DNA from 3 places in the Limosilactobacillus sp. DJ3M12 genome. Region 2 is predicted to be linked to each of the others. Evidence: predicted binding sites of a transcription regulator. Region 2 holds the regulator's gene; each other region holds the start of a gene.
The links. The regulator LexA, encoded in region 2, represses DNA repair genes until DNA is damaged. The targets are predictions, from matches to a motif close to CNAACANNTGTTNG.
Positions count from the first base shown of each region.

Region 1: a site for LexA is predicted at 5,174-5,187, ahead of QOS06_RS03220 (Y-family DNA polymerase). Genes of this name have one in related genera too.
Region 3: a site for LexA is predicted at 2,881-2,894, ahead of uvrB (excinuclease ABC subunit UvrB). Genes of this name have one in related genera too.

Region 1 is NZ_CANCWY010000002.1:157,560-166,000, reverse strand. It holds partial or broken gene QOS06_RS03245 (exodeoxyribonuclease III) at 20-775, opposite strand; gene QOS06_RS03240 (NAD(P)-dependent oxidoreductase) at 1,071-2,312, shown strand; gene preA (NAD-dependent dihydropyrimidine dehydrogenase subunit PreA) at 2,305-3,603, shown strand; gene QOS06_RS03230 (aldo/keto reductase) at 3,701-4,549, opposite strand; gene QOS06_RS03225 (Hsp20/alpha crystallin family protein) at 4,682-5,113, shown strand; gene QOS06_RS03220 (Y-family DNA polymerase) at 5,232-6,734, shown strand; gene QOS06_RS03215 (hypothetical protein) at 6,734-7,177, shown strand; gene QOS06_RS03210 (HdeD family acid-resistance protein) at 7,201-7,725, opposite strand; gene QOS06_RS03205 (IS110 family RNA-guided transposase) at 8,087-8,441, shown strand, end outside.
Region 2 is NZ_CANCWY010000001.1:101,015-109,455, reverse strand. It holds gene tsf (translation elongation factor Ts) at 1-478, opposite strand, end outside; gene rpsB (30S ribosomal protein S2) at 576-1,364, opposite strand; gene QOS06_RS00570 (D-2-hydroxyacid dehydrogenase) at 1,528-2,520, opposite strand; gene QOS06_RS00565 (GIY-YIG nuclease family protein) at 2,522-2,812, opposite strand; gene QOS06_RS00560 (tRNA1(Val) (adenine(37)-N6)-methyltransferase) at 2,802-3,557, opposite strand; gene QOS06_RS00555 (lysophospholipid acyltransferase family protein) at 3,652-4,290, shown strand; gene QOS06_RS00550 (YneF family protein) at 4,334-4,561, opposite strand; gene QOS06_RS00545 (DUF896 domain-containing protein) at 4,635-4,886, opposite strand; gene lexA (transcriptional repressor LexA) at 5,015-5,641, shown strand; gene QOS06_RS00535 (hydroxymethylglutaryl-CoA synthase) at 5,682-6,839, opposite strand; gene QOS06_RS00530 (ribonuclease H family protein) at 6,865-7,533, opposite strand; tRNA gene QOS06_RS00525 (tRNA-Ser) at 7,686-7,773, shown strand.
Region 3 is NZ_CANCWY010000019.1:4,899-13,339, reverse strand. It holds gene QOS06_RS08725 (phospho-sugar mutase) at 1-1,607, shown strand, start outside; gene QOS06_RS08720 (YfbR-like 5'-deoxynucleotidase) at 1,775-2,413, shown strand; gene QOS06_RS08715 (hypothetical protein) at 2,519-2,794, shown strand; gene uvrB (excinuclease ABC subunit UvrB) at 3,012-5,027, shown strand; gene uvrA (excinuclease ABC subunit UvrA) at 5,043-7,907, shown strand; gene QOS06_RS08700 (APC family permease) at 8,176-8,441, shown strand, end outside.

The sequences.
Region 1 (8,441 bases), on a different contig from region 2:
AAAATTTAGCTCGTTTTTCTTATACTTCAACATTAGCAACAAGTTCAATTGGACAGTGACTTGAACCTTTGACATCTGAAAGAATCTTGGCTTCTTCAATTCGTCCTTTCCATACATCAGAAACTAAGAAGTAGTTGAGACGCCAACCTACATTTCGTTCCCGTGCGTCATAACGATAATTCCATCAGGTATATGCACCATGCAAATTAGGGTGGAGATAACGGAAAGTATCCGTCAAGCCAGCATTAAGTAATTTACCAAAATCAGCTCGTTCTTGTTTTGTAAAGCCGGCTTTATGATGATCTTCTGTTGGCTCTGCTAGGTCAATTGGTTGATAGGCAACGCTCATATCACCGCCAATGATTACTGGCTTACTACTTTGCAAATTAGTAACATAATCAAGGAAAGCGCGATCCCAGTCGAGACGATAATCAAGATGTTGCAGCTTTTCACCTGAAACTGGGACGTATACATCAATCAAATAGAAGTTTGGATATTCGAGCGTGATTAGTCCTTTATCAAAAATTGAATTATTCATTCCATATATAACGTTTTCTGGCTTATATTTAGTGAAAATGGCGGTACCAGAATAACCCTTCTTTTCTGCATAATTCCAGTATTGGTAATAATCAGGAATTTGAATCGGTTCTTCGCCTTTATCCAATCGTGTGCATTGTAGACAGAAGAAGTCAGCATCTTGGCGTTTAAAATCTTCGACAAATCCATGATTAATGGCTGACTTCAAGCCATTGACACTCCAAGAAATAAATTTCATGTTAATCCTTCTTTCAATTTAACCAAACCATGTCTCTGTAATAATTGTACAAGGAATTTGATTTTTCATTAAGTAATAAGACTCTTTTTGTGATTTTTGATACAAAAACTGTTGTAGATGTTAAATAAAAATATTCATATTGTATATACGAAGATATCAACTTTAAGAATAAACGATGCAATATATTAAGGGGATCGCCTACTTATATCGAAAGCGTTTATATAATATTATTTATATATAAAGTTACGTTTATCACAAAATTGTCAAAGAGTCACAACTTAGAGGAGGGTGTCTAATGACTTCAAAGTATGAAACAGAGTCGAAAGGTTACACGATGACAACCGTAATGCAGGAAGCTGCACGATGTTTATTATGTCATGATGCACCATGTTCACAAGCTTGCCCAGCACATACTAATCCAGCAAAATTTATTCGAAGTGTTCTTTTTCGTAATGTTAAAGGGGCAGCTGAAACGATTCGGGAAAACAATGCGTTAGGATCAATCTGTGCGCGTGTTTGTCCAACTGAGCGTTACTGTGAAAAGGCATGTACCCGGGCTAAAATCGACGGACCAATTGATATCGGTGGGATTCAACGGTATGTCACTGATATGGAGCGAAAGATGAATATGAAGATTCTTAAAGCTGGTAAGCCAAACGGAATGAGTATTGCCATCATTGGTAGTGGCCCATCAGGTTTACAGGCAGCCACGACTCTTCGTGAAAAGGGCTATGCAGTTGATATCTATGAAAAAGCTGCTAAGGCTGGCGGTTACTTGACCTACGGCATTCCTGAGTATCGGTTGCCGGAAGAAATTGTGGATTATGAAGTTCAACGAATTGTCGACCTTGGTGCGCACATTATCTATAACACAACTGTCGGAAAAGATATTTCAATGGATGACCTTAAAGCTCGTTACAATGCAGTAATTGTTGCTATTGGGACAAGTGAAGCAAAGATGCTTCCAATGTTTGAACACAATATCTGTACTGAATCAGCAATCTCATTCCTAGCCCGGGCAAAAGAAAGTAAGGGTAATTTAGAAGATCTTCCGCAAAATGTCCTTGTTATTGGTGGTGGGGATGTTGCAATGGATGTTGTAACAACCTTAAAGAAGCTTAATGTTCCTTATGTTACCGATGTTGTTTATGAGCAGTTTGATGAATTCAAAGCTTCTAAAAAGGAACTTGCCGGTGCTCAAGAAGCTGGTGTAACAATTGTTGATGGTTACGTTCCAAAAGAAGTTCATCAGAATCGTGCTACCTTTACTCACCGGAAGATTAAGAGTGAATTAACTATTACTGCTGATAAGATTATTTTAGCAGTTGGTCAAAAAGCGAATGCAGAAGGACTAGACATTGACTTACAGCATAATGAAATTCCATTCCGTGAACCACGATTCCGGACAAAAGATCCCAAAGTTTTTGCGACTGGTGATATTGTTGCCGGAGATAAAACCGTTGTGGTAGCAGTACAGAAAGGAAAAGAAGTAGCAGAAGAAATAGACCGGTTGTTAGGAGGACAAGAAAATGATTAAAAAAAATTTATCTGTAGACTTTTTAGGCGTTCATTTTGAAAATCCATTTTGCTTGTCGTCCTCACCTGTTGGGAACTGTTACGAAATGTGTAAGAATGCATATGACGCTGGTTGGGGCGGTATCGTATATAAGACTTTATCACCAACACACTTTAAGATTGATGAAGTTTCTCCTCGGTTCGACGAATTAGCCAAGGAAGACATGCATTTTGTTGCCTTTAAGAATATGGAACAATTATCAGAACACCCCTTGGAGCAGGACTTGGCTGATATGCGACGGTTAAAAGAGGAATATCCCAATAAAGTCTTGATTGCTTCAATTATGGGTGAGACATTGGAAGATTGGACCAACCTGGCTAAGTTAGTAACTGAGGCAGGGGCTGATATGATTGAATTAAACTTCTCTTGTCCACAGATGACTTCTCATACCATGGGTTCAGATGTGGGAACTAATCCAGAATTATGTAAGAAGAATTGTGAAGCCGTTAAACGCGGGACTAGCCTTCCAGTTCTTGCGAAGATGACACCAAATATTACGACGATGGTTCCGATTGTTAAGGCATGTCTAGAAGGAGGGGCAGATGGCTTCTCCGCAATCAATACTGTTAAATCAATTGTTGATGTTGATCTGAAGAAGAAAGTTGGTTTACCAAATATTGATGGTAAATCTTCTGTTTCTGGATTATCTGGGAAAGCTGTTAAGCCAATTGCTTTACGTTTCTTACAACAATTACGGTCAGCAGCCGGCCTTGAACAACTACCGATTTCTGGAATTGGGGGAATTGAAACCTGGGAAGATGCTGCTGAATTTATTCTTTTGGGTGCTACTACTCTCCAAGTTACAACTGCGATCATGGAATATGGTTATCGGATCATTGATGACCTTACTAATGGTTTAATGCATTACATGGAAGAACAGCATGTAGACCACCTTCAAGATCTTGTCGGCTTAGCTAATAAGAATATTATTCCTACTAATCAGCTTGACCGAAATTACAAGGTTTACCCTAAGATTGATTGGGATAAGTGTATCGGTTGTGGACGTTGCTTTATCTCATGTCAAGATGGTGCTCACCAAGCATTAACTTGGGATGATGAAAAACGGCAACCAGTTTTTGATAAGAGTAAGTGTGTCGGTTGTCAACTGTGTGCACTTGTTTGTCCTGTGGGGGCTATTAAGTTAGGCCTTGTTGAGATTAAGCCGGGCCACAAAGGTAATCCAGCAGAAATCGATGTAGGATCTCAACGTCTTCATCGCTATCACCCGGTAAAGGCTAATCAAGAAAATTAATTATTAGTTTTCCTCATATATGAAAAATCGAACTGCAACTTTGTGAAATGCAAAATTGTAGTTCGATTTTTAGCTTTATTATGTCACATTGTAACTCTTAAATTACTGCGAGGGGTACTTTTTTATTTGGTGATGGGAACTCTTTTTGTAAAGCAAGTAACTCATCATCACTTAGTTCAATGTTACCAGCTGCAACATTTTCTTCAGCATGTTTTGGGCTGCTGCTCTTTGGAATAGCAAGGATATTTCCAATTCTTAAGACCCATGCAAGCATGATCTGACTAACGGTCATATGGTGGTTTGCGGCAATTTCTTTTAGTAGCGGATTCTCGGTTAACTTTCCAGATAGACTGTCACCCTGTGCAAGGGGAGAGTAGGCTATTAATGGAAGCTGATGCTGTTTCATTAAGGGAAGGAGGTCAAATTCAATTCCGCGACTATCGAGATTATAGAGATCTTCGTTGGCAACGCAATCAGTGCCATTTTTAAGGCGCCATAATTCTTCAAGATCACTGACATCGAAGTTTGAGACTCCCCATGCTTTAATCTTTCCTGCCTTTTTAACTCTCTCTAATTCGTTGACTGTTTCTGCTAACGGAATCCCACCCCGCCAGTGTAAAAGGTAAAGGTCAAAATAGTCTGTTCCTACGGCAGCTAAACTTTGGTCTAAACTATGCTCAAGTTTTGTCTTGCTGGCACTTGAAGGAAGAACTTTATCAATTAAGAATAGCTTTTCCCGACTATATGGTTTGATGGCCTCAGCGACAAGTGCTTCAGAACGACCATCGCCATACATTTCCGCAGTATCAATAGCTTGTGCGCCAACGTCAATTGCAGTTTGAATGGCTTTAATTTCTGTGGACCGATTGACGAGAGAATTTCCCATATTCCATGTTCCGATTCCAATTGCGGGCATTGAAACATCATTGATTGTGACTTTTTTCATCTTGCGCGGCTCCTTTCTATTTTCCTACTTCTATTATATTCTTTTTAGTCAATGGTCCCTAGCATATTAGTTGCATTTTAGCTGAAAGCGTTTAACATAGACAATGAATAAGAAGGAAAGGAAGCATTCTTTATGGCTAATGAATTACAAAACCGTAATAATTTATTCGATAGTTTGATGAACATGCGTAACTGGATGAACGATGATTTCTTCTCTAACCTAACTCCGGTTGCTGATCACATGAAGACAGATGTTACAGAAGATGACAAAAATTATACCGTAAAGATTGACATGCCTGGATTTGATAAGAAGGATATTCACATTAATTATGCCAATGATATTTTGACAGTTACTGGTCATCGGGATACCTTTGATGATGATGGTGATAAGGATGGCAATGTTCTGCATTCTGAACGTCGGTATGGCCAAATGAGTCGGCAATATCGTTTACCAGATGTAAATAAGAAGGATATCAAAGCTCAATACAAGAATGGTGTTTTGACAATTACTCTTCCTAAGAAGGATGAGACTGATGACGATGAAAATCATATTGATATTGAATAATTAAATTAAGTTAAATAAGGAGGCTGAGTTTTTCTAGCCTCCTTATTTTTAACTGTTTCTTGAACATATGTTTGATTGAAGATATAATAATATTTACTGAAGTGCTGGAGGTATTCTCATGATGGGGCGAACATATATGGCAATCGATTTAAAATCATTCTATGCCTCGGTCGAATGTACTGAGTGTGGGCTAGATCCCTTAAACGCTAACCTCGTAGTTGCCGATGAATCGCGAACTAGTAAGACTATTTGTCTCGCCGTTTCACCAGCTTTGAAAAATTTTGGTGTTTCTGGTCGCCCGCGATTGTATGAGGTGGAACAACGAGTAGCATACTTGAATAATCGTCGTGCCAGAGAAATGTCTCACCAGCGATTATCACCAGTTGTTTCAATTTACCGGGATGAACTATTAAAATCACCGGAACTTAAAATTGGTTATAGGATTGCGCGCCCACGAATGAATTTTTATCTTGAAAAAAGTGCCGCCATCTATGAAATTTATTTACGCTATTTACCACCAGAAAAGATCCACGTTTATTCTATTGATGAGGTAATGATGGATATTACCGATTATCTTAATAAGTACCATGTTAGCGCCCGTTCTTTAGCTAAGGAAATCATCCAAACAATTAAAGCAGAGACACAAATTACTGCAACTGCAGGAATTGGGACCAATCTTTTCTTAGCGAAAGTAGCGATGGATATAGTAGCTAAACGGATTCCAGGGGATGAAGACGGGGTCCGGATTGCACAGATGAATGAACATACTTTTCGCCGTTACCTTTGGGCGCACCAGCCACTAACAGACTTTTGGCGAATTGGTCCTGGGTATGCGCGACGACTAAAAAAGCTAGGTCTTCATACAATGGGAGATATTGCTCGTTGTTCTTTGGGAAAGTTATCTGATCCAATGAATGAAGAAGTATTATACCGCGAATTTGGAAAAAATGCGGAAATCATTATTGACCATGCGTGGGGATATGAGTCAGCCACCATTAAAGATATCAAAAATTATCATTCATCAGATCATGGGGTGTATTCTGGGCAGGTGTTGCCTCGACCTTATAACTTTACAGAAATCCGGTTAGTGATTCAAGAGATGGTTAATTCATTGGCTCTCCAGTTAACCAAGCAAAACTTAGTAACTGATCAAGTAGCTTTAAGGGTCGCCTATGATGTTTCTAATATATCGGAGGATTACCAAGGACCATTAGTGACAGACTTCTATGGACGCCAGGCGCCAAAGCCAATGCATGGAAAAGCTAATCTTTCCTTACCGACTTCATCTGGTACAGAATTGATGGAGGCATTTATGAAGTTATGTGATTCTGGCCTTGACCGGCGATTGACAGCTCGTAAAATTACGGTAATAGCGAACCACCTTCTCTCACCACGGCTTGCCAGATTGGCGAATTATAATGAGCAGTTAGATTTATTTACGGACTCAATGAAAAAACATAAGAATCGTTCCGAAGTTCAAGAAAAGGATCAAAAACTACAAAGACTTGTCCTTGATTTGCAAAATGAGTACGGTAAAAACGCCATTATTCGAGCAGCGGATTTGAAAAAAGGTGCTACTCTTTTGGAAAGAAATAATCAGATTGGAGGGCACCAAGCATAATGGAAAATGAAGATTTGCTGAAAATAGAAAAAAGCTTGTTTAGTGATACCTCAAAGTATCGTGATATTATCAACACCCCTCGGCATGTTTCTCAAGCTCATACGCCAATGACCACCGAAGATCGCGCTGCTCAGTTTTCTCCTTTTGCGGCCTTGACCGGCTACCATCAATTATTAGCAAAGGTAGGGGAAAAGTATGGTCATAAGACTTATCCCACAGCTGAGATGAGGCATCGAATTAGAGTCCAACTTGCCATGATTGAACGGGGCCGATCACATCCGTTAATAAAAGTTGAATTCTTTAATGGTAAGACAGGTTTTTATGAAGAATACACGGGAAAATTAAAACGAATTGATTACCATGCTCATCACCTAATATTTGATGACGGAACAAGGCTTATAATTCAAAATATTCGTAAAATTAAAAGAGATCAGTTTTGCTGATCTCTTTTAATATAAGGTATACGTTAAAATGCTTGAATAAGTTTCATGATTCCGAACACAATCAAGAATGTTGAAACTAACCATACCACTGTAATAGCGGAAAGTAATGGGCTAAATAAAAGAATAACTCCTAATACCAAACTCAAAATTGCTAGAATTACAATGAACCAGTAGTATCCACGATGAAATTCCTTGAAAAACTTCGCACTGATCAACTCAGTGATAGAATCAAGGATAAACCAGATAGCGAAGATGATAGCAATGAAGAGTACCCCAAAGCTTGGTTGGAAAAGAAAAATAATTCCTAAAATGATATCTAAAATTGCAGAAAAAATTAACCAACCTGAGGATTCTCCTAAGATTCGACCGATTCGTTGACGGAACCATAATTCATAAATTCCGCGGAAAATAAAAGTAATTCCGGCAACAATGGCTAAGAAGTGAAGGGTTTTATCTGGCCGCGTGAATGATGCAATTCCGGCAATGATAAATAAGACCCCAACAATTAGGCTAAACCAGTCAAAGCCCTTTTTAGTTTCTTCAAACATTGAAAAACCTCCCTAAAAATAAAATTATTAATATCATAGTTCAAATGGGTTAATAAAACAAGAAGAAAGGAAATCTCAACAAGGTAGTATAATACATATAGGATGAAATAGTAAACAACCTAAGATTAGTTCAGGATAAAAATAATTATTGTCCTGGACTTTTTTGTTATTCTGAAGATAGAGCTAAGATCGATCATGCTCCCAGGGACTTCGAGTCCGTATTATAAAATGATCTCCGCTATCTTTGATTTGATATTTTGCTTTTAGGTTGTGGAACTACGAGTTCAAGTATTTAGGAAATAAAGTACAAATCTAGGATAGCGGTTATGTCTAGCTCTATTTATAGAAAGGAAGTTTTTTTATGGCTGATATATTTGCCTTGGATGTTTCAATGGGGAAAAGCTACTGTGTCTGGTATCGAGGGAAACACTGTTTAAAGGAGTTTTCTTTAGTACAAACGAAAGTGGGGTTTAATGCTCTACGAGATATGATTAAGAAAGCTCAGAAGTCAATTATCTACTTTGAAGCGACTGGAATTTATTCGCGAGTAATTGAACATTTCTGTGAGACCAATGGTCTCCGCTTTTGCCGTCTTAATCCACTAGAACTTCATTTAAAGTCCAAGAGTCTACGACGAGTTAAGACCGATCAGAAAGACGCTCATCGGATTGCGCTCACTGTCCAGGAAAATGCTTTTCGATTAACAGTTCCTTGGA
Region 2 (8,441 bases):
CACCTTGGTGTAAGTATGCACCAAAGCTATCGCCGTCATCCTTTTCTACAACAGTAAACCGACGAAGGCTAACCTTTTCACCAGTTTTTTGTGTAGTACTGATAATATCATCATTTAATGTGCCATTTTCAGTCTTGATTTCTAATGCTTCTTCAACATTAGCAGGCTTGTTTTCACTAATTAACTTAGTAACCTTCTTCAATAAGTCCTTAAATGGTTCACTAGCAGCAACGAAATCAGTTTCTGAATTCAATTCAACGATTGCAGCTGTATTGCCATTAACAGCAATATCAGCTAATCCTTCAGCTGCAACACGATCACTCTTCTTGGCTGCCTTAGCAATACCCTTTTCACGAAGGTAGTCCATTGCTTTGTCCATGTCACCATCACTAGCAACTAATGCCTTCTTAGCATCCATGATACCGGCACCGGACTTTTTACGTAATTGCATAACTTGAGCAGCTTTAATTTCAGCCATGACGAAATCTCTCCTTTTATAATCTTTTTTGAAAAAAGGGCTGTTTAGTACTTAGGCCAGAATGGTCCGTACAAAACAGCCCAAGAATTTAATATTTTTAGTCTTCTTTACCTTCAACGCTGTTCTTCAAGTTCTTTAATGAATCTTCGCTAACAGTTTCGTTAGCAGCGTTATCATCAGCAGTTTCTTGTTGAGCATCGTCTTGACCTTGCTTACCTTCAACAAAAGCATCAGCCATCTTTGAAGTGATTAAGCGAACGGCACGGATAGCATCATCGTTTGATGGGATAACGTAATCAATGTCGTCTGGGTCAGTGTTAGTATCAACCATAGCTACGATTGGAATGTGTAACTTTTGAGCTTCCTTAACAGCGATTTGTTCCTTGTGAGGATCAACAATGAACATAACATCTGGGATCCGTGGCATATCTTCAATACCACCAAGGAAACGTTCAAGCTTTTCACGTTGCTTAGTTAAGACAGCAACTTCCTTCTTAGGAAGAACATCAAATGTACCGTCTTCGCTCATCTTCTTAAGTTCCTTCAAACGAGCGATCCGTGATTGGATAGTCTTCCAGTTGGTCAAAGTACCACCTAACCAACGGTGGTTAACGTAGTATTGACCTGCACGAGTAGCTTCTTCTTCAATAGCATCTTGAGCTTGCTTCTTTGTACCAACAAATAAAGCAACACCATCGTTAGCAGCAACATCTTTCATGTAGTTGTAAGCAGTATCAATTAACTTAACAGTCTTTTGTAAGTCAATGATGTAAATACCGTTACGTTCAGTAAAGATGTATTCTTCCATCTTTGGGTTCCAACGACGAGTTTGGTGACCGAAGTGGACACCGGCTTCAAGCAATTGCTTCATAGATACAACAGACATAAATAATACCTCCAAATTGTTTCTCCTCCCCAGTCTTCTTCTGGCAATGGGACTATTTAAGCACCCTCACCACCATCATTCTGGGTGTGAAATTGGCGCGTAACACCGAAATATAGTATACAAAAAACCTTGCAAACTGACAAGGTTTTTCACTTAACTTATTTTAAAATTTAACTAGTTTATCTGAGGTGCCAGTTTTAATCAAATCTAGATTGGCGGACAAACTCATCTTAACCATATTTTTAATTGCTTGATCAGTATAGAAAGCAATATGTGGCGTGATTAAAACATTTGGCCGATCAACTAAATCCTTAAATTCGTTATAATCAACTTCTTGGAAATCAATTTGCTGGTTAAAAATCTTGGTTTCACCAGTCATTACGTCTAAAGCAGCTCCTCCGACTTTACCGCTATTCAACGCTTCAATCAATGCCTTTTCATCGACTAATGGTCCACGTGCAGTGTTAACCAGTAAGACCCCGTCCTGCATCATTGCAAATGTTTTTTCATTAAGCATTTTATCTGTCGCTGGAACATGAGGTAAATAAAGCGAAATAATTGTTGCCCGTTTATATAATTCATCAAGGCTAACGTATTCAACAATTTCTTCTAGTTCCTTATTTTGGTGACGGCTATATGCAATCACTTTTGCACCAAAACCAGCAAAGATTTTAGCTGCTGTGGATCCAATGTTTCCTGTTCCAACTATCCCGACAACCTGCTTATTCATTTCCTTAGCAATATGCGGTGCCCAGTTATAATCTCCTTTTGCTAATTTTAAATAAAATTCTTTTGTTCGACGTAAAAGGTTGAGTGCTTGAGTAACTGAAAATTCAGCAATTGCAGCTGGGGAATAAACTGGTACGTTAGTAATTTGGAAACCAAGTTCTCGTACTAATTCATGATTAAGATTATCAACCCCAACATTCCGCAATGACATCTTTGTAATACCATTAAACGCTAATTGACGTAAGGCCTCGTCTGAATAAGGCTTTTGCTGGAATACTACTACTCCATCGCTTCCCTTAGACAAGTTGACTGTGCTTTCGTCTAAAAGTTTCGTTGTTGAGTCTACAGTTACTTCAGGATGTTCCTCTTGCCATTCCTTAATGTAAGGAACTTCATCCTGATAAACACCATACATATAAATCTTCATCTTAATTCCTCCGTAGTTTCAATAAATCGACACCATGGTCAAGTAAAAATTTTTCTTTTTGGCGGCGGGTTTGATGTTTAAAATAATATTCCGCACTCAGGGCATCATGCTTTGATTCAAATTCCTCTGAATAAATAAGCTTTAGCGGATGACGCTTTTTCACACGAGTATATTTTGCCCCTTGATAAGTCTGATGGGTATGAAAGCGCCGTTTAACATTGTTGGTAAAGCCACAATAAAAGCTATTATCTGCACAATACAATACATAAATATAGTATTTCTCACTTGCCATATAATAACTCCTGAACCGCTGGAGTATACTCGTTATCTGCTCCATGAACAATCAATGGTGGTACTACTTTTACTCCTCCAGGTCGGCCATCCTTAATCACTTCAAGCAACAAAATATTCGCATCACGATCAGGTTTAGGATGAATAAATTGAATTCTTTTAGGTGCTAATCTATTTTCCTGACACACTTGTAAAATCTCACCTAAACGATCTGGACGATGCACAAGATACCCATGACCATTCATTTTTAATAAGCCACTCATCTTTTTAACAACTGTCACTAAATCAGTCGCTATTTCGTGACGAGCAATCGCTAAAGCTTTATTTGGATTCTTCTGGCTTTGGGCTGTAACTGGGAAATAAGGAGGATTACAAAGGACAATATCAATCGAGTCCTTAGAAATATAATCATTAACGTTTGCGATATCATCATTAATGACGGTATAACGATCTTGTAAATCATTTAGCAAAATTGTCCGTTCAGCCATATCAGCAATCTGTGGTTGTAATTCAACTTCGGTAAATGTTCCGCTAAGCTTATCGTGGAGAAAAATGCCGATTGCCCCATTTCCAGCGCACAAGTCAACAATTTTTAATTTCTGTCGATGATTGGGACGCACAAAGTTTGCTAATAAGACAGCATCTAACGAAAAAGCAAAATAATGGGGATTTTGGATTATCCGTACATCCTGACTATATAACTGATCAATTCTTTCATCCTTTTTTAAAATATTTCTGTTTTCCATTATGTCCTCCATTATTTTTGTACTTGCAAGATCCACTTTTTTTCGTCATACTGAGGAACGAAAACTTAATTTTGTTATAGATTGGAAGATTGACATGTTGTACACTTTCCTCGTTAAAATCGTTAATCCATTTTTAAATTTGATTAACGGACGACCTAAAATATACAATAGGGAAAACATCCCTGAAGGCAATTATATTATTATTGCACCTCATCGTACTTGGATGGATCCTGTCTTACTAGCGCTTGCCGTATGGCCCAAAAAATTTAGCTTCATGGCTAAAAAAGAACTTTTTAAGAATCCAATTGCTAGCAAATTCTTAAAAGCACTAAATGCCTATCCGGTTGATCGGAAAAATCCAGGTCCGTCTGCTATTAAAAAGCCGGTTACAATTTTAAAGAAGACTGACTTATCGACCATTATTTTCCCTAGCGGATCACGCTACTCATCTAAATTAAAAGGCGGGGCCACCGTGATCGCTAAAATGGCAAACGTCCCCTTAGTTCCTGCTGTTTACCAGGGACCCCTAAAATTTGGCCAGCTATTTACCCGTAAGCCGCGCCAAATTGCATTTGGGAAGCCTATTTATATTGACCGAAAGCAACGGCTCACTCCCGAAGTACAGGCTGACTTAGAAAAGCAAATGCAAGACGCCTTTGACCAATTAGATAGACAAATTGATCCCAATTATAAATATATTGTTCCTCCAAAGCCAAAGAATGATGAATTTTAATTTCCAATATAAAAGGATGTGATAAAAATCACATCCTTTTATATTATTTACGATTTGACTTTTTAGCTTGTGCTTTCATCGCTTGCATCATTTGATGTAATTTACGACTTGATGGTTTTTGTCCCATTTGAAGCATCATCGTCCGCAGCATCTCTTCCGAAATCGGTGGATTATTGCGGAGGTAGTTTTCCATGTATTTACGTGCACCAAAGAAGCCGATAACCAAACCGACTAATAATGCAAGAATCATTAGCATGATCGTCATACCCACAATTACTTCCTCCTTTGCTCGTTACCTATCCATCTTACACGAAAGAGCAATTTTTGAAAAGAGCAAATCGCTGTTAATCGTCACGAAGTCCTTTTTTACGTTGAATTTCACGAACCTTTTCAGGAGTAACCTCTTTACCTTCTTTATCAAAAATCCGCATCATTTCAATATTACTACGCATTGCTTCTCTAAAGTTCTTTAGGTATTCCTTACGTAAACGATCTCGTTCTTTAGTTTCTTCCTCAGTTAAACCTTCTTCTTTATTCTTATGAGCAAGTTCATTAATTCGCTTCAATAAAGCATCTTGTTCTTTCGATTCAGCCATTATAATCATCTCCTTAATAAAGTCGATTTTACTTATTTTATAAAATTAATGCAAATCACGAACGTACGTTTGAAATATGCATCTATCTATGATAAGCTTAACACAATTAATGATAATGAGGTGTCAATATGGCAAAGGTAGCAAAAAATAAACAAATGGCCGTCCTAAATTATATTCATAAACAAGTTGAAGATCATGGCTATCCACCGACTGTTCGTGAAATTTGTAGTGCTGTTGGACTGTCTTCAACTTCAACAGTCCATGGACACATCTCTCGCTTAATTGAACAAGGATTCTTACAAAAAGACCCTTCTAAACCTCGAGCACTTGAGATCACACCCAAGGGACTTGATATTTTAGGTGTAAAACCGATTCAAAAAGAAATTCCAATGCTTGGTGTTGTTACGGCTGGGCAACCAATTTTAGCAGTTGAAAATGCTACTGAGTTTTTCCCGATACCTCCTTCTATTCAAGATAATAATGATTTGTTTATGCTTACCATTCGTGGAACTAGTATGATTAAAGCAGGGATTTTTAATGGCGACCAAGTAATTGTGCGTAAACAATCCACCGCTAAAAATGGTGATATCGTTATTGCAATGAATGATGATAATGAAGCTACTTGTAAACGATTCTATAAAGAAAAAACACGTTTTCGTTTACAGCCAGAAAATGATACGATGGAGCCAATCTTCTTAGACAATGTAAAAATCCTTGGTAAAGTAGTGGGACTATTTCGTGATCATATTTTCTAAATAAAAAAGGAGTCCATTTTGGGGCTCCTTTTTATTTAAGTTATTTGGCTTCATAAATCCGTTGATGATCCTTTTGCCCTTTAAGAACGAAAGGTAATGGATCATTAGTAACATCAAACTCGATATCCTGGTCATTCATTCCTAATTGACTACTGAATAGTTTTTCGTATTCTGCTACCGAAACCTGGTGACGATGTTCTAGTTCTTCTTGAATATTATTCATATAATGCTCGTAGCCATCTTCTAGGATTCCTGTGTAGAACTCTCCTTCTGCACCAGAACCATAGCTAAATAACCCAATTCGGCTTCCAGCTTTTAAGTCACTATTTTGTAACAATGACATTAATGATAAATATAGGGAGCCAGTGTAAAGGTTACCAACTTGACGTGAAAATAGTTGACTTGCGGTTAATTGTGTTCGTAATCGTTGAGCTACCTCATCATTACGATCTTTGAGCAGCCCTTCTAACCCTTTCTTTCCCATTTTAGTAAATGGCATATGGAATGTAAGGGCAGCAAAATCTGCTAATTCTCGCCCAGTTAATTGCTGGTAACGGGTAAAAGTTTGAAGGAAAAATTCAATATAAACATTAGTAGAGTATTTTCCATCTACTAAAGCTTCTGTTGCATATAACGGCCGCCAAAAGTCCATTATATCCTTACTATAAGCAACCGTTGTATCTTCAAGGGTTAGGATGTGAGGGTTCCGCGAAATCAGCATTGCAACTGCTCCAGCTCCTTGAGTCACCTCTCCTGGCGTATTTAATCCATAACGAGCAATATCAGCAGCGATCACCAATACAGTTTCTTGAGGATTAAGCGCCACTACTCCCTTTGCAAATTGGATAGCAGCTGTTGCAGAATAACAAGCCTCTTTCATTTCTACCGTTCGGGTGAAGTCGCTAAGCCCTAATAAGCGTTTAATGTAGATTGCACTCGCTTTTGAATTGTCAATTCCTGACTCAGTTGCCACAATTACTGTCGAAATATTTTTTTCTAATTCCGGAGTAAGCAATTTTTTCGCTGCCGTAGCTCCTAAAGTCACAATATCTTGCGTAGGTGGCACAACTGCCTGTAGATCCTGTCCAATTCCAATGGTAAATTTATTAGGATCTACGCTGCGTTCTTTTGCTAATTCAACAAGGTCTAAATAGTCATTTGTTGTTGCAAAAGCCATTTTGTCAATACCAATTCTCATTTCTTATCATCCTCTTGTCAAATAATTATAACTGATCCATCGTCTTATTTAGTAATTCATCGACCTTATTATTTCCAGCATTCGTTGCATGACCCTTAGTCCAATCAAAATGTAAATTAGGGAACTGAGGTAAAAGGGTAACTATTTCTTCCCATAGCTTCTGATTTGCTACCGGCTTGCCACTAGCAGTTAACCATCCCCGTCGCTGCCAATTAGTTAACCAGCCTTTCATAATTGGATCAAGTACGTAATGTGAATCCAAAATCGCTGTAATTGGTTGATCTTGGAGGCCAAGTTCTAATAGTTTAGTTAGTGCTTGAATTAAAGCTGTAATCTCCATTTTATTATTAGTAGCCCCAAATTCGCCAGCAGTTCCTGTATAAGCTTGATCTTTAGTTTGAATAAAATAAGCCCAGGCCGCTTTATCATCTGCCTTAACATGCTGTCCCAATTTATTGCCATGATTACGGGAGCCTCCATCAGTATAAACAAGAATGTTATCAGAATAATCAACCGTTTTAGTCGATGGTACGATATTTCCCGTAGCCTGAAGCCACTCATTAGCACCTTTAAACGTTAAAAAGCTTTTGAACTTAGCATTCGGATATCCATTAACTTCCTTCTGACATTCAGCCCAAGTTTTATATATTCCTGGATGACGACCTTTTTTGACTGCATAATATTTTTTTACCATAAAAATCCCCTAATTAAATTTCAAATTACATCATATATTAGAATATCATATCAGCAAGAAATCATTTCTGCAAAATTATTAAATAGCTATTTCCTTGATTGATATTCTCTTTACGCTTTACAATTTTTTTGTTACAATAATATAGTTGAAATGGAGACATACTCAAGTGGCTGAAGAGGACGGTTTCGAAAACCGTTAGGCGTGTAAAAGCGTGCAGGGGTTCAAATCCCCTTGTCTCCTTAGATAATTAATCAGAATGTTAAAGGGTTGTTCAAATTGCTTTATATAGCGGTTTAACAGCCCTTTAATTTATCACAACATTTCAACATATATCACTTTTTGTTCTCAAAATGTTCTCAATATCTTCTGGCTGGCAAGATACATATCTACTTATTTAAATACATATTCCAATCGTCACAATTTACGTGGCGTTTTTTATTTATCCTTACACAAAAAGAGTTTTCTCGATTTCTGGAAACACTACCCTTGGTTTAATTCCTTCTCTAACAAAGCAAGATGATCAATCACCCGTTTTATACTTTTTCATTTCGTTTGAGAGCAAAAAAAGCCGGACTAATTAAAGCCCGACTAAGGAAAATATGGATATTTATTCTACCAAATTAAAAATAAGAAAGCCATTAAAGACTTTAACCCACACTCAACAAAATATGCCTAATAGACATTAAGCACTAACCAAGCAACAACATTAGTCAGTCCACACATTAAAGAAACCGTTGTATTCTTGTCCGTCACGACTTTATACTTCCTATCGCTTAACTAAGCGACAAGAAAACGGTTATACTTTATTTCCATATAACCATCCCCTTTCCAATTGAATAAAACTTTCTACTATGGTGACTTTGATAGCTATATTCTGGAAGGAGTTTACAAGGCTTGAAAGAAAATAA
Region 3 (8,441 bases), on a different contig from region 2:
CATTATCATTCGGAACTGCAGGAATGCGGGGACTAATGGGACCAGGAATTAACCGGATGAATGTTTACACTGTCCGTCAAGCAACTGAAGGTTTGGCAACTTTAATGGATTCATTGGGTGATGATATTAAAAAACGAGGAGTCGCTATTGGTTACGATTCTCGGCACAACTCCCGTAAATTTGCTCATGATGCTGCTCGTGTATTAGGTGCTCATGGGATTAAGGTTTACATCTATGATAATTTACGCCCAACGCCTGAATTGTCATTTGCAGTTCGTCACATGGGGACTTATGCGGGAATCATGATTACCGCTAGTCATAACCCTAAGGAATACAATGGTTACAAGATTTACGGTGAAGATGGCGGACAGATGCCACCTAAAGAATCTGACATGATGACAGGTTACATCCGTAAGATTGATGATATTTTTGACATTGCTTTAGCTGATGAACAAGAAATGCTTGACAATGGTTTGGAAACAATCATGGGTGAAGATGTTGATGCTGCATACCTTGCTAATGCTAAGGGTGTAACTGTTAATCCTGAATTAGCCAAGGAATACGGTAAAGATATGAAATTTGTCTTTACCCCATTATGTGGAACTGGCCGAATGCTTGGTGAACGGGCATTGCGTCAAGCTGGTTTTACAAATTATGAAATGGAACCAACTGAAGCACAACCAAATGGTGATTTCCCTGGTTTGGAACATCCTAATCCAGAATTCCCAGAAGCATTTGTTCGTTCCATTGCCCTTGGTAAAAAAGTTGATGCAGATGTGTTGATCGCCACGGACCCTGATGCTGACCGGCTTGGATGTGCAGTTCGTCAACCAGATGGTGAATATCAATTGCTAACTGGTAATCAAATTGCTTCTATCATGCTTGCCTACATTCTTGAAGCGCATAAACAAGCGGGAACCTTACCAAAGAATGCTGCTGCGGTAAAATCAATTGTTTCTACTAACTTCGCTGCTAAGATCGCAGAAAGTTACGGCGTTGAGATGATCAATGTTTTAACTGGTTTCAAGTGGATCGCTGACCAAATTCATCAATATGAGACTGGCAAAGCTGATCATACCTTTATGTTTGGTTTTGAAGAAAGTTATGGTTACCTTATTAAGCCATTTGTTCGTGACAAGGATGCTATCCAATCCTTAACTTTACTTGCTGAGGTTGCCGCTTATTACCGTAGTCGTAACATGACCCTTTACGATGGCTTACAAGAATTGTTTAAGAAGTACGGCTACTTCCGCGAAAAGACAATTGCTAATACTTATGCTGGTGTTGATGGCCCAGCTAAGATTAAGGCTTTAATGAAGAAGTTCAGAGAAGAAGCCCCAACTCATTTTGCCGGTCATCAAGTAGTAGTTACTGAAGACTTCGCTAATGGGACTAAAACTACAGCTGATGGCGAAGTAAGTGAATTAGGTATCCCAGAATCAAATGTATTGCGTTACATTCTTGATGATGATACTTGGATTGCTATTCGTCCATCGGGAACTGAACCAAAGCTTAAGTTCTACATTGGTACAAGTGCTGATACCTTAGATAAGGCAAATGAAAAATTAGCTGATTTCGAAAAGGCTTTACAAGAGTTTGCTGAATAATAATAACTGAGAGACTGTTGAAAAAACTTTGCTTTTTTCAACAGTCTCTGTTTTTATATACGATATTGGGGATGTCACTAAGATTAAATTTTTCCTCACCTTTCTTGAAATTTCGCCAAAAAATTGTATGATTGTACAAATTAATTATTTTTTGGGAGGACTTCATCGTGGGAATGCATGAATATCTGAAAAGTTTAAGCGACCTCGAAATGATTAACCGCGCTCCAGGATATTTTAAATTTGAGGAACACAATGTGGCTGCCCATTCATTTAAGGTAACGCAAGCAGCACAAATGCTTGGTGATATTGAAGAACAAGCCGGAAATGAAATTGATTGGCGTTCTTTATATGAAAAAGCTCTTAATCATGACTATACAGAACGCTTTATTGGTGACATCAAAACACCGGTAAAGTATGCTACCCCTGAATTGCGCTCAATGCTGGCGCGGGTTGATAAATCATTAACAGAAAACTTTATTCAATCTGAAATTCCGGCTGAGTTCCGGGCAGCTTATGAACGACGATTTGCGGAAGGGAAAGATGATACTTTAGAAGGTAAAATCCTCGCGGTTGCTGATAAGATTGATCTTATGTATGAATCATTTGGTGAGATCCAAAAAGGTAATCCTGAACCAGTTTATATGGATATTTATAAGTCGAGCTTGACGGCAATTATGGATTTTCGTGATATGGCTAGTGTCCAGTATTTCCTTAAGAAGATTTTGCCAGAATTATTAAAAGATAATGCAGATGGTAATGCGAAAAACCAATTAGCAATTATTACTACGCAAATTATTCAACAATAATTTATGCTTTTAGGCTTCCTTTTATCAAATAGTTGATTTTTGCAAGCGCTTTCTTATAATAGAAGTAGAAGGTAAAAATTAACAAAGTAAAGGGAGGCGGCAAGGATGACACCAAGTTTATTTGCAGGAACATTTGCAATTTTAGTATTGTGGCTAATCGTTGATATTATCTGGGAATTGAGTCGACCAAGAGACATTGTAATGCGGCGCCTCTGTGCTTGGCTTAATCTTATTGCGATTATTGGTGGTTTTTCTGTATTTTATGGAGTAACCCATTTTGATAATGCTAATCTTGTTCCGTGGTTTATTTGTTTGAATTGGATTAATGTTGTTGCCGCGGGCTTACAATTTTACTTTGGTTACTTTCGGCAAATTAAATGATAAATAAAATATTTTAAGAAGTGAGTGAAAATGGGCCTGTTTGGAGAGATTGTTTTCTACTCACTTTTTTACTGTAAATTTATAGACGAATACATGTTTGGGTGATAAACTAATAACAGTAAATAATAAATAGTCAGTGATAAGTGGGATGCGGTAATTTATGAAGTTGCGATTCCACTTTATTTTATTTAACTGCGACGTAAGGGAGGAATTTCTTTTGATTTACCGGCAACCAGATAAAAAATTTGAACTAGTGTCAGAGTACAAACCAACCGGCGATCAGCCCCAAGCAATTAATCAATTGACAAAGGGGATTGAAGATGGTGAAAAAGCTCAAATCTTATTAGGAGCAACAGGAACAGGAAAAACATTTACAATCTCAAATGTGATTGCCAATGTTAATAAGCCAACTTTGATTCTTTCCCATAATAAAACTTTAGCTGGACAGCTCTATGGTGAAATGAAAAAATTCTTCCCTCACAATGCGGTTGAATATTTTGTTTCCTACTATGACTACTATCAACCGGAAGCATATGTTCCATCTAGTGATACTTATATTGAAAAAGATGCGTCAATTAATGATGAGATTGATAAGCTGCGGCACTCTGCCACCACTTCCTTACTGGAACGAAATGATGTAATTGTCGTTGCCTCTGTTTCTAGTATTTTTGGATTAGGGGATCCTCGAGAATACCAAAATAGTGTTCTTTCTTTGCGCGTTGGTCAAGAAATTGAACGTGATCGATTGTTGACTGCACTGGTTAATATTCAATTTGATCGCAATGATATTGATTTTCAACGGGGGCGTTTCCGCGTTCGTGGCGATGTAGTTGAAATCTTTCCGGCGTCGCGTGATGAACGAGCATTGCGAATTGAATTCTTTGGGGATGAGATTGATCGGATTCGTGAAGTTGATGCGCTGACAGGCGAAGTGATTGGTGACCGGGACCATGTTTCTATCTTCCCGGCTACTCACTTTATGACTAATGAAGAAGTCATGGATCGGGCATTGCCACAAATTGAAGCTGATATGAAGAAACAAGTAAAGAAGTTTACTGATGAGGGAAAGCTTCTTGAAGCAGAGCGAATTCAACAACGGACAACTTATGATATTGAAATGATGCGTGAGATGGGCTATACCAATGGAATTGAGAATTATTCGCGTTACATGGATGGTCGAAAGTCCGGCGAACCTCCCTATACCTTATTAGATTTCTTCCCTAAAGATTTCTTATTAGTTGTTGATGAATCCCATCAAACCATGCCGCAAGTACGGGGAATGTATAACGGGGACCGAGCGCGGAAACAAATGTTAATTGATTATGGGTTCCGCTTACCAAGTGCTCTTGACAATCGACCATTAAAACTACCAGAATTTGAACAACATGTTAATCAAGTTGTATATATGTCTGCAACCCCAGGCCCATATGAAATGGAACAGACAGACCACGTTGCTCAGCAAATTATTCGACCGACTGGGTTACTTGACCCAACAGTTGAGGTTCGCCCGGTAATGGGACAGATTGACGACCTAGTTGGTGAAATTAACAAACGTATTGAGAAAAATGAACGTGTTTTTGTTACGACCCTGACGAAAAAGATGTCCGAAGACCTTACTGATTATCTAAAAGATATGGGGTTAAAGGTCAAATACCTTCATAGTGATATTAAGACTCTTGAACGAACGCAAATCATTCGTGATCTCCGTCTTGGTAAATTTGATGTTCTTGTTGGAATTAACCTCTTGCGGGAAGGGCTAGACGTTCCAGAAGTATCCTTGGTCGCCATTCTTGATGCCGATAAGGAAGGCTTTTTACGTAATGAACGTTCACTTATTCAGACGATTGGTCGCGCGGCCCGGAATGAGAATGGGGCAGTAATTATGTATGCTGATACCGTGACTGACTCGATGCAAAAGGCAATGGATGAAACAAAGCGGCGACGGACGATTCAGATGAAATACAATGAAGAACATCACATTACGCCGCATACAATCATCAAGCCAATTCAAGAAGCAATTACTGTTACTAAGAAAGCAACGGATGAAGCTGAAGCAGATAACAGTGCTGAATTTACTGACAAAGATTTTGCAAAGCTAGATAAAGAGGCCCAAGCAAAGATGCTTGATGAATTAACAGAGCAAATGCGCTCTGCTGCTAAACGCCTTGACTTTGAACAGGCTGCTACGCTTCGTGATACGATAATGGAATTAAAGACAAAAGCAAAAAAATAGAGGAGGGATTATTTCGTGGCAAATGATAAGATCATAATTCATGGGGCACGGGCTCATAACCTAAAAAATATTGATATTACTATTCCGAAAAACAAGTTAGTCGTTGTAACTGGCCTATCGGGTTCTGGAAAGAGTTCTTTAGCTTTTGATACATTATATGCAGAAGGACAACGACGCTACGTGGAAAGTTTATCGGCTTATGCGCGGCAATTTTTAGGCCAGATGGATAAGCCAGATGTAGATTCGATTGACGGGTTATCTCCAGCAATTTCAATTGACCAAAAAACAACATCCCATAATCCGCGTTCAACGGTCGGAACCGTGACTGAAATTAACGATTTTCTCCGCTTACTATGGGCACGGGTTGGTATACCAATTTGTCCGAACGATAATATTCCAATTACTAGTCAGTCACCAGAACAAATGGTGGATCGGGTACTAGAATTGCCTGAACGGACACGTCTGCAAATTCTTTCGCCGGTTGTTCGTGATAAAAAGGGAACACAAAAGAAAGTCTTTGAAACAATTAAGCGTGAGGGATTTGTCCGAGTTCAAGTGGATGGCGAAACTTATGACCTTGATTCAGTCCCTGAATTAGATAAAAATAAAAAACATACGGTTAATGTCGTGATTGATCGAATCATCATCAAAGAGGGAATTAGGTCGCGGTTATTTGACTCCTTTGAATCGGCTCTCCGCTTAAGCGATGGTTATGCAATTGCTGATGTGATTGGTGGAGACCCAATTCCATTTTCTGAACAATATGCCTGTCCCATTTGTGGATTTACAGTTGGTGAATTAGAGCCACGGTTATTCTCCTTTAATGCTCCTACTGGTGCTTGTCCAGAATGTGAAGGGTTAGGATTGAAACTTGAAGTAGATATTGATTTAGTGGTTCCTGACCGAACAAAGACCTTAAAAGAAAGGGCAATTGTTCCCTGGAATCCAATCTCATCGCAATACTATCCCCAAATGTTAGAACAATTCTGCAAGTCGGTTGGCATTGATATGGATACTCCTTTCAATAAGTTGCCTAAAAAGCAACAACAACAGATTTTGTACGGTAATGGTGAAACACCATTCCACTTCCATTATGAGAATGACTTTGGTGGCATTCGGGATGTCGATGTGCCATTTGAAGGTGTTATCAATAATATTAGCCGACGATACCGGGAGACTAACTCAGATTTTACAAGGGAACAAATGAGAAAGTATATGACTGAGCTTCCATGTCCGGTTTGTCATGGTTACCGGCTAAACCAGCGGGCCTTAGCAGTAAAGATTGATGGGCGAAATATCGGTGAAGTTTCCGCTTTATCAATTAGTGATTCCCTTGAATTCTTTAAGAGCATCAAACTTTCTGCACAAAAAAATGAAATTGCTAAGCCGATTTTAAAAGAAATAATTGATCGATTAACCTTTATGAAAAATGTTGGTGTTGAATATCTAACTTTAAGTCGCTCAGCACGAACTCTTTCAGGGGGAGAAGCTCAGCGAATTCGATTAGCAACCCAAATTGGTTCTAATTTATCAGGAGTAATGTATGTCCTTGATGAGCCGTCAATTGGACTTCATCAACGAGATAATGACCGTTTGATTGAGTCGTTAAAGGCTATGCGTGACCTTGGTAATACACTTGTTGTTGTAGAACATGATGAAGATACAATGCGCGCGGCCGATTACATTGTTGATATTGGCCCTGGAGCTGGTGAAAATGGAGGCCAAGTGATGGCAGCCGGAACTCCTAAGCAAATTATGCGATCACGGAAATCCTTAACTGGCCAATACTTATCAGGGAAAAAATTTATTCCAGTACCTCAAGAGCGTCGAGGAGGTAACGGTAAGAAAATTACTATTACAGGAGCAGCGGAAAATAACTTAAAGGATATTACAGTTGATTTTCCACTTGGTGAGTTTATTTGCGTAACGGGGGTTTCTGGTTCAGGGAAGTCAACCCTTGTTAATATGATTCTCAAAAGGGTCTTGGCACAAAAATTAAATAATAATTCAGCAAAGCCTGGCAAGTACAAGTCGATTAGCGGGGTCGAAAATATTGAGAAAGTTATCAATATTGATCAATCGCCAATTGGTCGTACTCCACGAAGTAACCCTGCAACTTATACGGGAGTCTTTGATGACATCCGTGAATTATTTGCCCAAACCAACCAAGCTAAAATGCGTGGTTATACTAAGGGGCGTTTTAGCTTTAATGTTAAGGGTGGGCGTTGTGAAGCCTGCCGCGGGGACGGAATTATTAAAATTGAAATGAACTTCTTGCCAGATGTTTATGTGCCATGTGAAGTTTGTCATGGAACACGTTATAATTCTGAAACACTTGAAGTTGAATACAAGGGCAAGAATATTGCTGAGGTCCTTAATATGACTGTTTCGGAAGCTCTTGAATTCTTTAGTGCGATTCCAAAAATTAAGCGCAAATTGCAAACTATTGAAGACGTTGGGCTGGGTTATGTTCACCTTGGTCAACCAGCAACTACCCTTTCAGGTGGAGAAGCTCAACGAATGAAATTAGCAGCTGAACTTCACCGGCAGTCTCACGGTAAGAGTTTCTATATTTTAGATGAGCCAACTACTGGATTGCACATGGATGATATCAAGCGCTTATTAGCTGTCCTGCAGCGGTTAGTCGATATGGGAAATACTGTTTTAGTGATTGAACATGATTTAGATGTTGTGAAATCAGCGGACTGGCTAATTGACCTTGGCCCTGAAGGAGGAGCTGGTGGAGGTAATGTTGTCGCTACCGGAACACCAGAGCAAGTAGCAGAAGTAAAGGGAAGCTACACTGGTAAATATTTAAAAGAGATGCTCGAACGTGATCAAAAATGGGCAGAAGAACGAGAAGCCAAGCAAAAAAAGTAGTTGCAATCTAATTCTTCTAATGGTATTCTAATAAAAATCAACGTACACGAAACGAGGGAAAAGAAATGTTATTTTTTAATAATCAAAATCAACAGTTTTCTTCCTCCTCAGCCTCTAACTCTATTAAGGCTGAGTGATTTTGGTGTACCCAATCAATAGGTTTATACAGACTCGGGTTCTCTATTAATCATTTGGCGTGACCAAATTGCATTAATAGGTGATATCCCGGGTTTTTATTTTGCCTAATATTAAGAATGGAGGAATGATGATGAATCAACAGCCAACAGATGAACTAAAAAGGTCGCTTGGATTCTGGTCCGCTATTTCGATTGTTATTGGGACAATTATTGGATCGGGAATATTCTTTAAACAAGGATCTGTTCTTGATAGCGCTGGCACATCTACTCTTGCAATTGCAGCCTGGGTATTTGGAGGAATTATTACTTTAACTGGTGGATTAACAGTGGCGGAAATTGGTGCCCAAATGCCATATACCGGGGGACTATATGTCTATATTGAAAACTTATATGGTCG